DNA from 3 places in the Priestia sp. HNGD-A6 genome. Region 2 is predicted to be linked to each of the others. Evidence: riboswitches for the same ligand, from Rfam matches in the RefSeq annotation. Region 2 holds a riboswitch; each other region holds the start of a gene.

Region 1 (3,206 bases), 1.8 Mb from region 2:
AGTTTGTTGCTGGCGATAAATCTGGTGCCGTCACTGGGATTTTATAGTTTTTCTTTTCCTCTGAATAAAACTTACGGAAAATCGGATCAATACTTGCCGTAGAACCCGCGATAATAGATGTTGATGAATTAGGTGCTACAGCCATTAAATATCCATTTCTTATCCCATTGCTTTGAACTTCGCTACGCAGTTCACTCCACGCTTCGCTCGTGTATTCACGTGTTTCAAAATAAGCGCCTGACTCAAAATCTGAGCCTTTAAATAATGGATATGCGCCTTTTTCTTTAGCTAAGTTCATGCTTGCCTGCACGGTTAAGTAAGAAATTTGTTCATACAATTCATCGCAATATGCTACCGCTTCATCTGTCTCCCATGCTATTTTCTTTAAGGCAAGCAAATGGTTCCAGCCAAATGTGCCAAGCCCTACTGCGCGGTACTTTTGATTCGTTAGCTTTGCTTGAAGTACCGGCAAATCATTTAACTCAATAACATTATCAAGCATGCGTACTTGAATTGGAATTAAACGTTCAAGTACATCTTCAGTTACGGCTCTCGCTAAGTTAATAGAAGAAAGATTACATACAACAAAATCGCCCGGATTCTTTGTAATAATAATTTTTCCGTCTTCCGTAATTTCCTCTGTTACGACCGTTGTACTTTGGTTTTGCGTGATTTCTGTACATAAGTTACTGCAGTAAATCATGCCCGCGTGTCGGTTTTGATTAGCTCGGTTAACCGTATCACGATAGAACATATAAGGAGTTCCGGTTTCAAGCTGCGAAAGCATAATGCGCTTGAAGATCTCAATAGCAGGCACTGTTTCTCTTGAAAGCTGTTCATTGTTTACACACTCAGCGTAACGAGTGCGGAACGAACCGCTGCCTTCTTCTTCATCATAAAAATCTTCTAACGAGTAGCCCATCAGCGTACGAACTTCGTGAGGATCGAATAAGTGCCAGTCTTCACGTGCTTCTACTTTTTCCATAAACAAATCTGGCAAACATACGCCAGTGAATAAATCATGCGTGCGCTGGCGTTCATCACCATTGTTCAAACGCGCGTCTAAGAATGAAAAAATGTCTTTATGCCAAACGTCTAAATATACGGCAATAGCTCCTTGTCGTTGACCTAGCTGATCGACACTTACAGCCGTATTATTTAGCTGTTTCATCCATGGAATTGTTCCTGATGATACGCCTTTAAAACCTTTTATATCACTTCCTCGGCTTCTAATATGACCGAGGTAGACACCAATTCCGCCTCCATTTTTACTAAGCGTGGCCAAATCTGTATTGCTATCATAAATACCGCGTAAGCTGTCATCAATCGTATCAATAAAGCAGCTAGATAGCTGTCCGTAGCTCTTTCCTGCGTTTGAGAGTGTTGGTGTGGCAACCGTCATATATAGACTAGAAAGCGCCCAGTACGCTTCTTTTACTAATGCTGTTCGATTTTCTTTCTTTTCTTGAGACATCAGCGTCATAGCAATGATAAGAAAACGTTCTTGCGGTAATTCGTATACACGCTTATCATGTGATGTCGCTAAATAGCGATCTGCTAATGTCAGCAATCCAATGTATGTAAATAAACGATCGCGTTCAGGAATAATGACTGAAGCAATTTCATTAATTTCTTCTTCTGTATATGTTTTTAATAGCTGTTTATTATAAATGCCGATTTTTGTTAGTTCTTGAATAAGCTGATAAAACGAACCGTACTTCTCTTTTTTATCATAACCTCGGTTGTCCGCTGCTTTTCGATATAGTTCGTTTAAATAGACGTCTGCCGCCACGTACGTCCAATCTGGTTCTTCCATTGAAATACGCTCTAGGGCTGCCAAAATTAGTACGTTTGCAACCTTTTCGTCCGTCATATTTTCCTTTACTGTAACAGTTTGAATAACCTTTTCCTCATACAAAGAAAAATCAAGCTGCGTAAATTCTTTTTTTAAACGTTCAATATATGCAGTTAATTCATGTAGAATTGTAGGCTTTAATGTATTCACCATAAATATGGCTCCTCTCTTCACTTCAAAATAAAAAATCGCTCACCGTACCTCGGTGAGCGAATAGAACGAAGATAGAAGAAGACACTAAGTCTTTTCTCAATCCTCGCTCTACCCTCTCACCTCCCGAAGAAGATAAAACGACATAAAAAAGGCAGGTCTCCTGACTTATGCTTCTTTTTACTTTAAGGCCTTCCCATGATGTTTACTCACAGTGGATTTCCTTATTTCATCAGCATTCACAGTTGCGGGGACAGCTTTGGATTTTCACCAAATTCCCTTTTAAGTCTTTTTATCAGACACCTTTTTCACTGGAAAACACAAAATATAGTATTTTATTATTGTTTAACAAACAACATATTGTGTTATGTTATAAACACATTATATAGGACAACTTAGAAAACTATCAACCTATTTTCAAAAATAATTTTGTTTTTTACGATAAAATCCTTCGACTTTTTTCATCAAACTACTCCATCATAACATGTTTTGACACGCTTGATGGAACAATGTGCTCTTTTTAAAAAATTTGTCCTATTTTTCTACTAAACATTGCCAACATCAATAAAAAACCGTTTTTCATAAAAAACGGTTTTTAATTATTTGTATTCTTTTTCAAATGCTGTGATTGTTTTGATAAACTTTTTATCAATATCGTATCCGATCCCCGGTTTTTCCTTCACCTTTATTACTCCGGCTTCTACCTCTACTTCGGGCTTAATAATATCTTTTTCCCAATAGCGAGACGACGCAGAAATGTCACCTGGTATCGTGAAAGAAGGCAGTGTGGCAAGGGCGATATTATGAGCTCGTGAAATCCCGGCTTCTAACATTCCGCCAACCCAAAGCCTTACACCGTGTAGGGCGCATAAATCATGAATTTTTTTTGCTACAGACATTCCGCCAACTCGACCGATTTTCACATTGATAATCTTGCAGCTTTTTTGTTCGATTGCATGACGTGCATCTTCATAGCTCACAATACTTTCATCTAAGCAAATCGGCGTCTTCATTTGCTTTTGTAATAATCGATGATCAAGGATATCATCCGAACTTAACGGCTGTTCGATCATCATTAAATTCAATTCATCTAGTTTTTTCAATGAATCACTATCGCTTAACTTATAGGCTGAATTGGCATCAGCCATAAGAGGAATGCTTGGAAATTCATCTCGAATTTGTTTCAGTAGCTCATAGTCAG
Region 2 (3,206 bases):
ATTGCTCCCGTGTCATTTATCTTCTGTTCATACATCGTATATTGGTCAGGATGGACGACAATTTCTTGGCTTCTAGGATCACAGCTTCTAATGGTTGTTATCTACGTAGCATTTAAGAAATACGTACCAACTGACGTTGTAAAATTTGCACAGCAGCTTAAATCTGCTTGGTGGCTAGTTGCTTATTATATTATTATGCTTGTTATCTCTTACCTAGGCTCATTTGGTGGAGGACAAGGTGTGCTAAGCAACCCGCTTGACTTAATTTTAATTGCTCTTGTTTCAATCGGTATTTTCTACTGGGCGAAATACACGGGTTTACCAAAAGCAGTTATCGATACGGATGATTAATAAAAAACACGGCATGAATTCATGCCGTGTTTTTCGTTTGTATAGGGGTGTACTCTATTTATTTATCAAACAGCCACGTTTTTAAGATAGCAGCATACTCACGAAAGTAGGCTTGAAGTTTAATTGAATTTGGTGTCTTTGCACCTAAAGGATAAACGTCAAAACCTTGACGCTTGGCAATAATAGAGGCGCGAAATAAATGAAAATCACTGCTAACAAGCACGACTTTTTTGTGTTGAATATCAACTTTCTTTTTAGTGAAAGTGAAATTCTCAAAAGTAGAAGTTGACTGATCCTCTTTTATCATTCGATTCTTTTTAATTCCTTCTTTTCGTAGAAAACGATAGGCTGCTTCTGCTTCAGAAATTTCTTCATCGGATCCTTTTCCACCCGTTACGATAACTTTTGTTTGTTTATGAGTCTTTAAATAAGATAAAGCCGTTTTTGCTCGTTCTTTTAAACTAGGAGACATTTGATCTCCGTCTACTTTGGAACCTAAAATGAGCACATAATCTGCTTTTTGCGGAACAGGCTGATGAGCGGTTTGATACATACAAAAAGACATGATTGCTATGTAAAGAACAAGCAAACTAATAAAGATATAAATGATTTTTTTCTTCAACTACGAGCACCTTCCTAGCTATTTCATAAGATGTTTGGAAAATAATTGTTATTATAGCATACGAGACCCAAATAAGTATAAACACAGTAATATATAATAATAGAAGAAAATCGTTATTGTGAATGGTTATAAAATTCGTTACAATAAAGAATAAATGATTTTAAAAGTGCCTCTAAGGAGGATAATAGGGAAATCGGTGTAAATCCGGTGCAGCCCCCGCTACTGTAAATGTGGATGAACCTGCAAAGACCCACTAGTCAAACTAGGAAGGATGCAGAAGTAAAATGAAGCATAAGCCAGGAGACCTGCTTTTAAAAACCCCTTATTTTTCGGTGGGAGAAATAAGTCAAGACAATGTGTTAATGAGCGCATGACCAAACCTTGACTTTTACAGTTAAGGTTTTTTTATGTGATAGGGAGTGGAAAAAGTGAAAAAAGGAAAACCTCTTATGATTCAAGGAACGCACTCAGACGCTGGAAAAAGCATGATTGCTACAGCGTTTTGCCGTATTTTTAAAGAAGACGGCTATCAAACTGCACCGTTTAAATCGCAAAATATGGCGCTTAATTCATACATTACAATGGATGGAAAAGAAATTGGAAGAGCGCAAGGAATTCAAGCTGAAGCGGCTGGAGTAGAAGCAACAACCAATATGAATCCTATTTTAATTAAACCAACTCGTGATCATGAATCTCAAATTGTCGTTCATGGAAAGCCGCTTCGTAATATGTTTGCTTTTCAGTATCGGCAAGAATTTTTTAATGAAGGTTTGAACGTTATCACGGAGTCTTATAAAGAGCTTGCCAATCATTATGATCGAATTGTGATTGAAGGTGCTGGAAGTCCTGCTGAAGTGAATTTGAACGATCGGGAACTGGTAAATATGCGCGTAGCAAAGATAGCCCAAGCCCCTGTTGTGTTAGTAGGAGACATTGATAAAGGAGGGGTTTTTGCGAGTCTGGTGGGTACTCTTCAATTGCTTCCAGATGAACATAAACCTAGAGTAATTGGAGTGTTAATCAATAAATTCCGAGGAGACTTAGAGCTTTTAAAACCGGGGTTGAAGTGGTTTGAAGAATACACGGGAGTTCCGGTACTAGGAGTGATTCCTTATATGCACGACGTGGAAATTGACGCTGAAGATTCGCTATCACTCAGAAATTACTCAACGCTTGTGAATCCGTTAAAAGAAATCGATATTGCGGTTATCTCGTATCCTCGCATCTCAAATTTTACAGACATTGATCCTCTAAGCTTAGAAGAAGACTGTCATGTGAGACTTGTAACCAAGCCATCACAACTAGGTACGCCTGATTTAATTGTTTTACCAGGAAGCAAAAATACGATTGAAGATGCGCAGTTTTTACAAGAAAGCGGCCTGGCTCTAGCCATTAATCAAGTCTTGAACGCAACGAACGCTCACGTTATTGGCATCTGCGGGGGATATCAAATGTTAGGCGAGACAATTACGGACCCCGATGCAGTAGAGTCCCGGATTGAATCTATTAAAGGGCTGGGTTTGCTTCCAGTGGAAACCGTTATGACAACCAGCAAAAAAACAGAAAGAGTTTCTGGATATGTTCAGTTAGAGAGTGAGAAGGTTTCGATTGAAGGCTATGAAATTCATATGGGAAAGACGGTTTCTAAAAGCATAACGGAAGCCTTTGCGGTGGTAGATGATCAAAAAGAAGGAACGGTTAAAGACAACATCATTGGCACGTATGTTCATGATGTGTTTCATAACGATGCTTTGCGTAGAGCTTTGCTTAATCAAATTCGTAAACATAAAAAATTGCCGCCTATTACGGATACATTCAACAGTCGCCTGCAAAAAGAGGAGTCTTTTTCAAAAGCAGCAGCATATGTGAGAGAAGCTGTAGATATGGAAAAGCTGTATCATTTAATAGACAACTATAAAAGCCCGGAGCAAGCACAAAAAGTGTAGCTTGTAGAGGTTTTCGCTTGTTTTTTCACCGAGAACTTTAGTACGCTATTCTACGTTGCCTAGTTCAACAGTCTAGCACTCGTAACAAATAAAAGATGATTGTTTCCAATACTATGTAGGATGGAAACATGGTTTATGGACAGGAAAATGAATGGTTAATGTAATGTAAAACATCACGCCTCGTTTCCTAGAGGAGCTGAAAGTATTGATTTTTAAACGTATTTTTTTAAACAAAGCATCTATTTTATACATAGTCAGTTTATTTATTGTATGTACTTCGGTGATTA
Region 3 (3,206 bases), 2.5 Mb from region 2:
TCATGACAAACTGAAACACTTCAGCATCCTTTTCTTTTACTTCTTTAATTTGATACATTTGTACTTCTTGCACGTTTACTGTCACATCCTTTTAGCGATCATTGTATACTTTTTCTTTTCTCTGCTTATGCTGCAATGTTAACTACGGCGTTACGTCTAAATGCTGAGTCAGCATATAATACTCGCTTGGATTTGTTGTCCAGTTTTTCACTTTTTGATTATAAGCAACAACAATGTTTGGATGTACAATCGATGACGTCAGCATTTTTCTATTAATCAAAGCGGTTGCTTGTTTGGCTAACTGATCTCGTTTTGCGTCATCTACTGTTGAATTTAACTGTTCTATCATTTTTGTTAGCGTATCATCATTAATCCGGCTGGCATTTAAACCACCGCCGGGCAAATAGTTCGTACTTAAATAATAGCTGGCATCTCCTCTAGGTGCTGTGATAAGGCTGTACAATGCTAAATCCCAATCATCTTTTGCCATTACATATTCATCGCTATCTTCAACTAGGTGAATCTTAATAGTAATTCCTAACTCTTTGGCATTAGACTGTAGAAGCTGAGCAATTAAAGGCAGTTCTGGCAAAGAACTGTATGTGACAAGAGAGAGCGATAGTGGCTTTCCATTTTTGATTGCTTTGTCATTTTTGATTTGATAGCCTGCTTTCTCTAAATATTTTTTAGCAGATGTCATACCTCTTTGCTCATTAGCAGTACTATCAGCAAAAGGAAATTGGGGTAAAAATGGACCTCGAGCCGCTGCCGCTTGATTGTTCATGATGCTGCTAACAATTTCTTTTCGGTTCAATAAGGTATCGATAGCTTTTCTTACATTTTCGTCTTTTAATGCGTCATTGGTTTGATTGTAAAGCAATAAATGGGTGCGCACACTAGGTACTCCACTTACTTTAAAAGACGGATCTGTTTGTAAAGTGCCCAAGCTTTCTAAAGGCGGGCGATAAATAATATCGGCTGTTCCAGATTGAAGAGCAGCAACTCGCGCATTAGCATCTTCGTTAAATCCAAAGATCGCACTTTTCAATTTCACTTTTCCACCCCAATAATTTTCATATCTTTCTAATTTTACTTGATTTCCTTGATCAAAAGACAAGACGCGAAATGGACCCGTACCAATGGGCTTCTTAGCTATATTAGAAGCATCAACATCTATAATAGCTGTATTTGGATGCACTAATTCAGAAGGAAATTTAGGCATTGGTTCTTTTAATGTAATTGTCAGCGCATGACTGTTCGCTTTCATTTCTTTAATATTTAAAGCGTTTTTCATCGCATAACTTTGGTCTATCGTTCTTTGAAGAGAAGACTTAACGGCATTTGCATCCAGCGCTTTTCCGTTTTGAAACATGATGTTCTTTCTTATCATAAATGTCCATATAAGGCCGTTATCTTTCGTTTCCCACTTTTCAGCAAGCCAAGGCTTTATTTTTAAATCGTCGTTGATTTTAACAAGCGTCTCCCCTACTCCCCCACGAACTGCTGTATAATTATCGTCCGTATGAGGATCAAGCGTTGCAGATGTAAAATTAAATAAAAACGTCACACTTTTATCCGTTTTCTTTCTTTCTTTTATACTTACGCTCTCTTCATTAGGAGCGCAAGCAGTGAGGCAAAGTAACACGAGAAATATCATAGATACAAGTTTTTTATTATTTATCATTCATTTTTCCACCTTCTATTTTAATACACAAAAAAAAGCACTTCTAAAAAGAAGTGCTTGCCTTCACAACAAATTCAGATAAACGTATCCCTTGTTTATCGTATTTTTGATTCTGCCAAAACACCTCCCTATCCTCGTAGGTTATTGTGTGCTGCGATTTATGGCAGGTCTCCTGGCTTCAAGTCATTGCCTTATACCGCCTTCCCGTCTCTAAATAGACAGTGGCTTTTTGACATAAGGCTCCTTGTTACAGTGGCGGGACCGCTCCGGATTTTCACCGGATTCCCTTTTAAGGCAATTGAAAAACAATTGCCACCATAAAAGCTGGTTATTTAATTTAGTAGCGTGCTCTTGAAACTCTAGAAGTGGAAGCTGATGGTGAAATATCTTCATCATCAAATCCAGTGGCAATAACGGTTACCATCATTTCGTCCTTTAAATCTTCATTAATCACAGATCCAAAAATCATATTTAAGTCCTGATCAGAAGCGGACGTGACAATATCTGCTGCTTCCTGTACTTCGTAAAGACTCAGGCTGCTGCCGCTCGTAATGTTCAGCAGCACGCCTCTTGCTCCATCAATCGATGCATCTAGCAGCGGACTAGAAATCGCTTTTTTCGCTGCTTCAATTGCTCGATCTGATCCCGAAGCTCGTCCGATACCCATAAGCGCAAATCCTTGATTAGACATAATTGTTTTTACATCAGCAAAGTCAAGGTTAATCAGCCCCGGAACAGCGATTAAATCTGAAATACCTTGAATACCTTGGCGAAGAACATTATCTGCTTCACGGAATGCTTCAAGCATAGGTGTCTTTTTATCAACGATTTCAAGCAAGCGGTCGTTTGGAATGACAATAAGGGTATCTACCGATTCATTCATCGCAGTAATACCGCCTACTGCTTGCTTGGTACGTTTATTTCCTTCAAACTTGAAAGGGCGAGTAACTACTCCAATTGTTAAAGCATTTAGTTCACGGGCAATTTGGGCAATAACCGGAGCTGCTCCAGTACCAGTGCCTCCCCCCATGCCAGCTGTTACGAATACCATATCTGCGCCTTGCAGTACTTCTTGAATTTGCTCTCTGCTTTCTTCTGCAGCTTCTCTTCCTACTTCTGGATTAGCTCCTGCACCTAATCCTCGCGTTAATGCCGCACCAATCTGCATTTTCACATCTGCTTTAGATAAATTAAGCGCCTGAGCATCCGTATTAACGGCGATAAATTCTACCCCTTGTACACCATGTTCAATCATACGGTTAACGGTGTTATTTCCTCCACCGCCGACTCCAATTACTTTAATTCGCACTAATGGCGATACATCTGCATCAAATCCAAACATTCTAAGTTCCTCCTCAATGATCAAAATTACTTTCTCTTATTATCCGAAAAAACACGTGAAGAACCTTTTACTCCTATATTTAACGCGTAACTGTTCTTTTGTTTTACAGATTTTATACATTTCTCTTTTAACCTTTAAATCTTTACATCTTTATGTAAAATTATTGTTGTTCTGAAGTTA

Evidence for each region. Region 2 has a riboswitch for cobalamin ahead of SCI76_RS25635 (cobyric acid synthase). Riboswitches for the same ligand answer to the same signal wherever they lie in the genome.
Region 1: it holds a riboswitch for cobalamin, as region 2 does, so the genes downstream of both, SCI76_RS16105 (ribonucleoside-diphosphate reductase subunit alpha) here and SCI76_RS25635 (cobyric acid synthase) in region 2, are expected to answer to the same signal.
Region 3: it holds a riboswitch for cobalamin, as region 2 does, so the genes downstream of both, nikA (nickel ABC transporter substrate-binding protein) here and SCI76_RS25635 (cobyric acid synthase) in region 2, are expected to answer to the same signal.

The regions. Positions count from the first base shown of each region.
Region 1 covers NZ_CP138621.1:3,154,602-3,157,807, reverse strand. The annotation lists gene SCI76_RS16105 (ribonucleoside-diphosphate reductase subunit alpha) at 1-2,008, opposite strand, end outside; cobalamin riboswitch at 2,141-2,327, opposite strand; gene menC (o-succinylbenzoate synthase) at 2,605-3,206, opposite strand, start outside.
Region 2 covers NZ_CP138621.1:4,926,234-4,929,439, forward strand. The annotation lists gene SCI76_RS25625 (APC family permease) at 1-351, shown strand, start outside; gene SCI76_RS25630 (YdcF family protein) at 410-973, opposite strand; cobalamin riboswitch at 1,121-1,301, shown strand; gene SCI76_RS25635 (cobyric acid synthase) at 1,393-2,919, shown strand; gene SCI76_RS25640 (iron ABC transporter permease) at 3,125-3,206, shown strand, end outside.
Region 3 covers NZ_CP138621.1:2,281,536-2,284,741, forward strand. The annotation lists gene SCI76_RS11485 (GNAT family N-acetyltransferase) at 1-73, opposite strand, end outside; gene nikA (nickel ABC transporter substrate-binding protein) at 143-1,684, opposite strand; cobalamin riboswitch at 1,829-2,019, opposite strand; gene ftsZ (cell division protein FtsZ) at 2,022-3,026, opposite strand.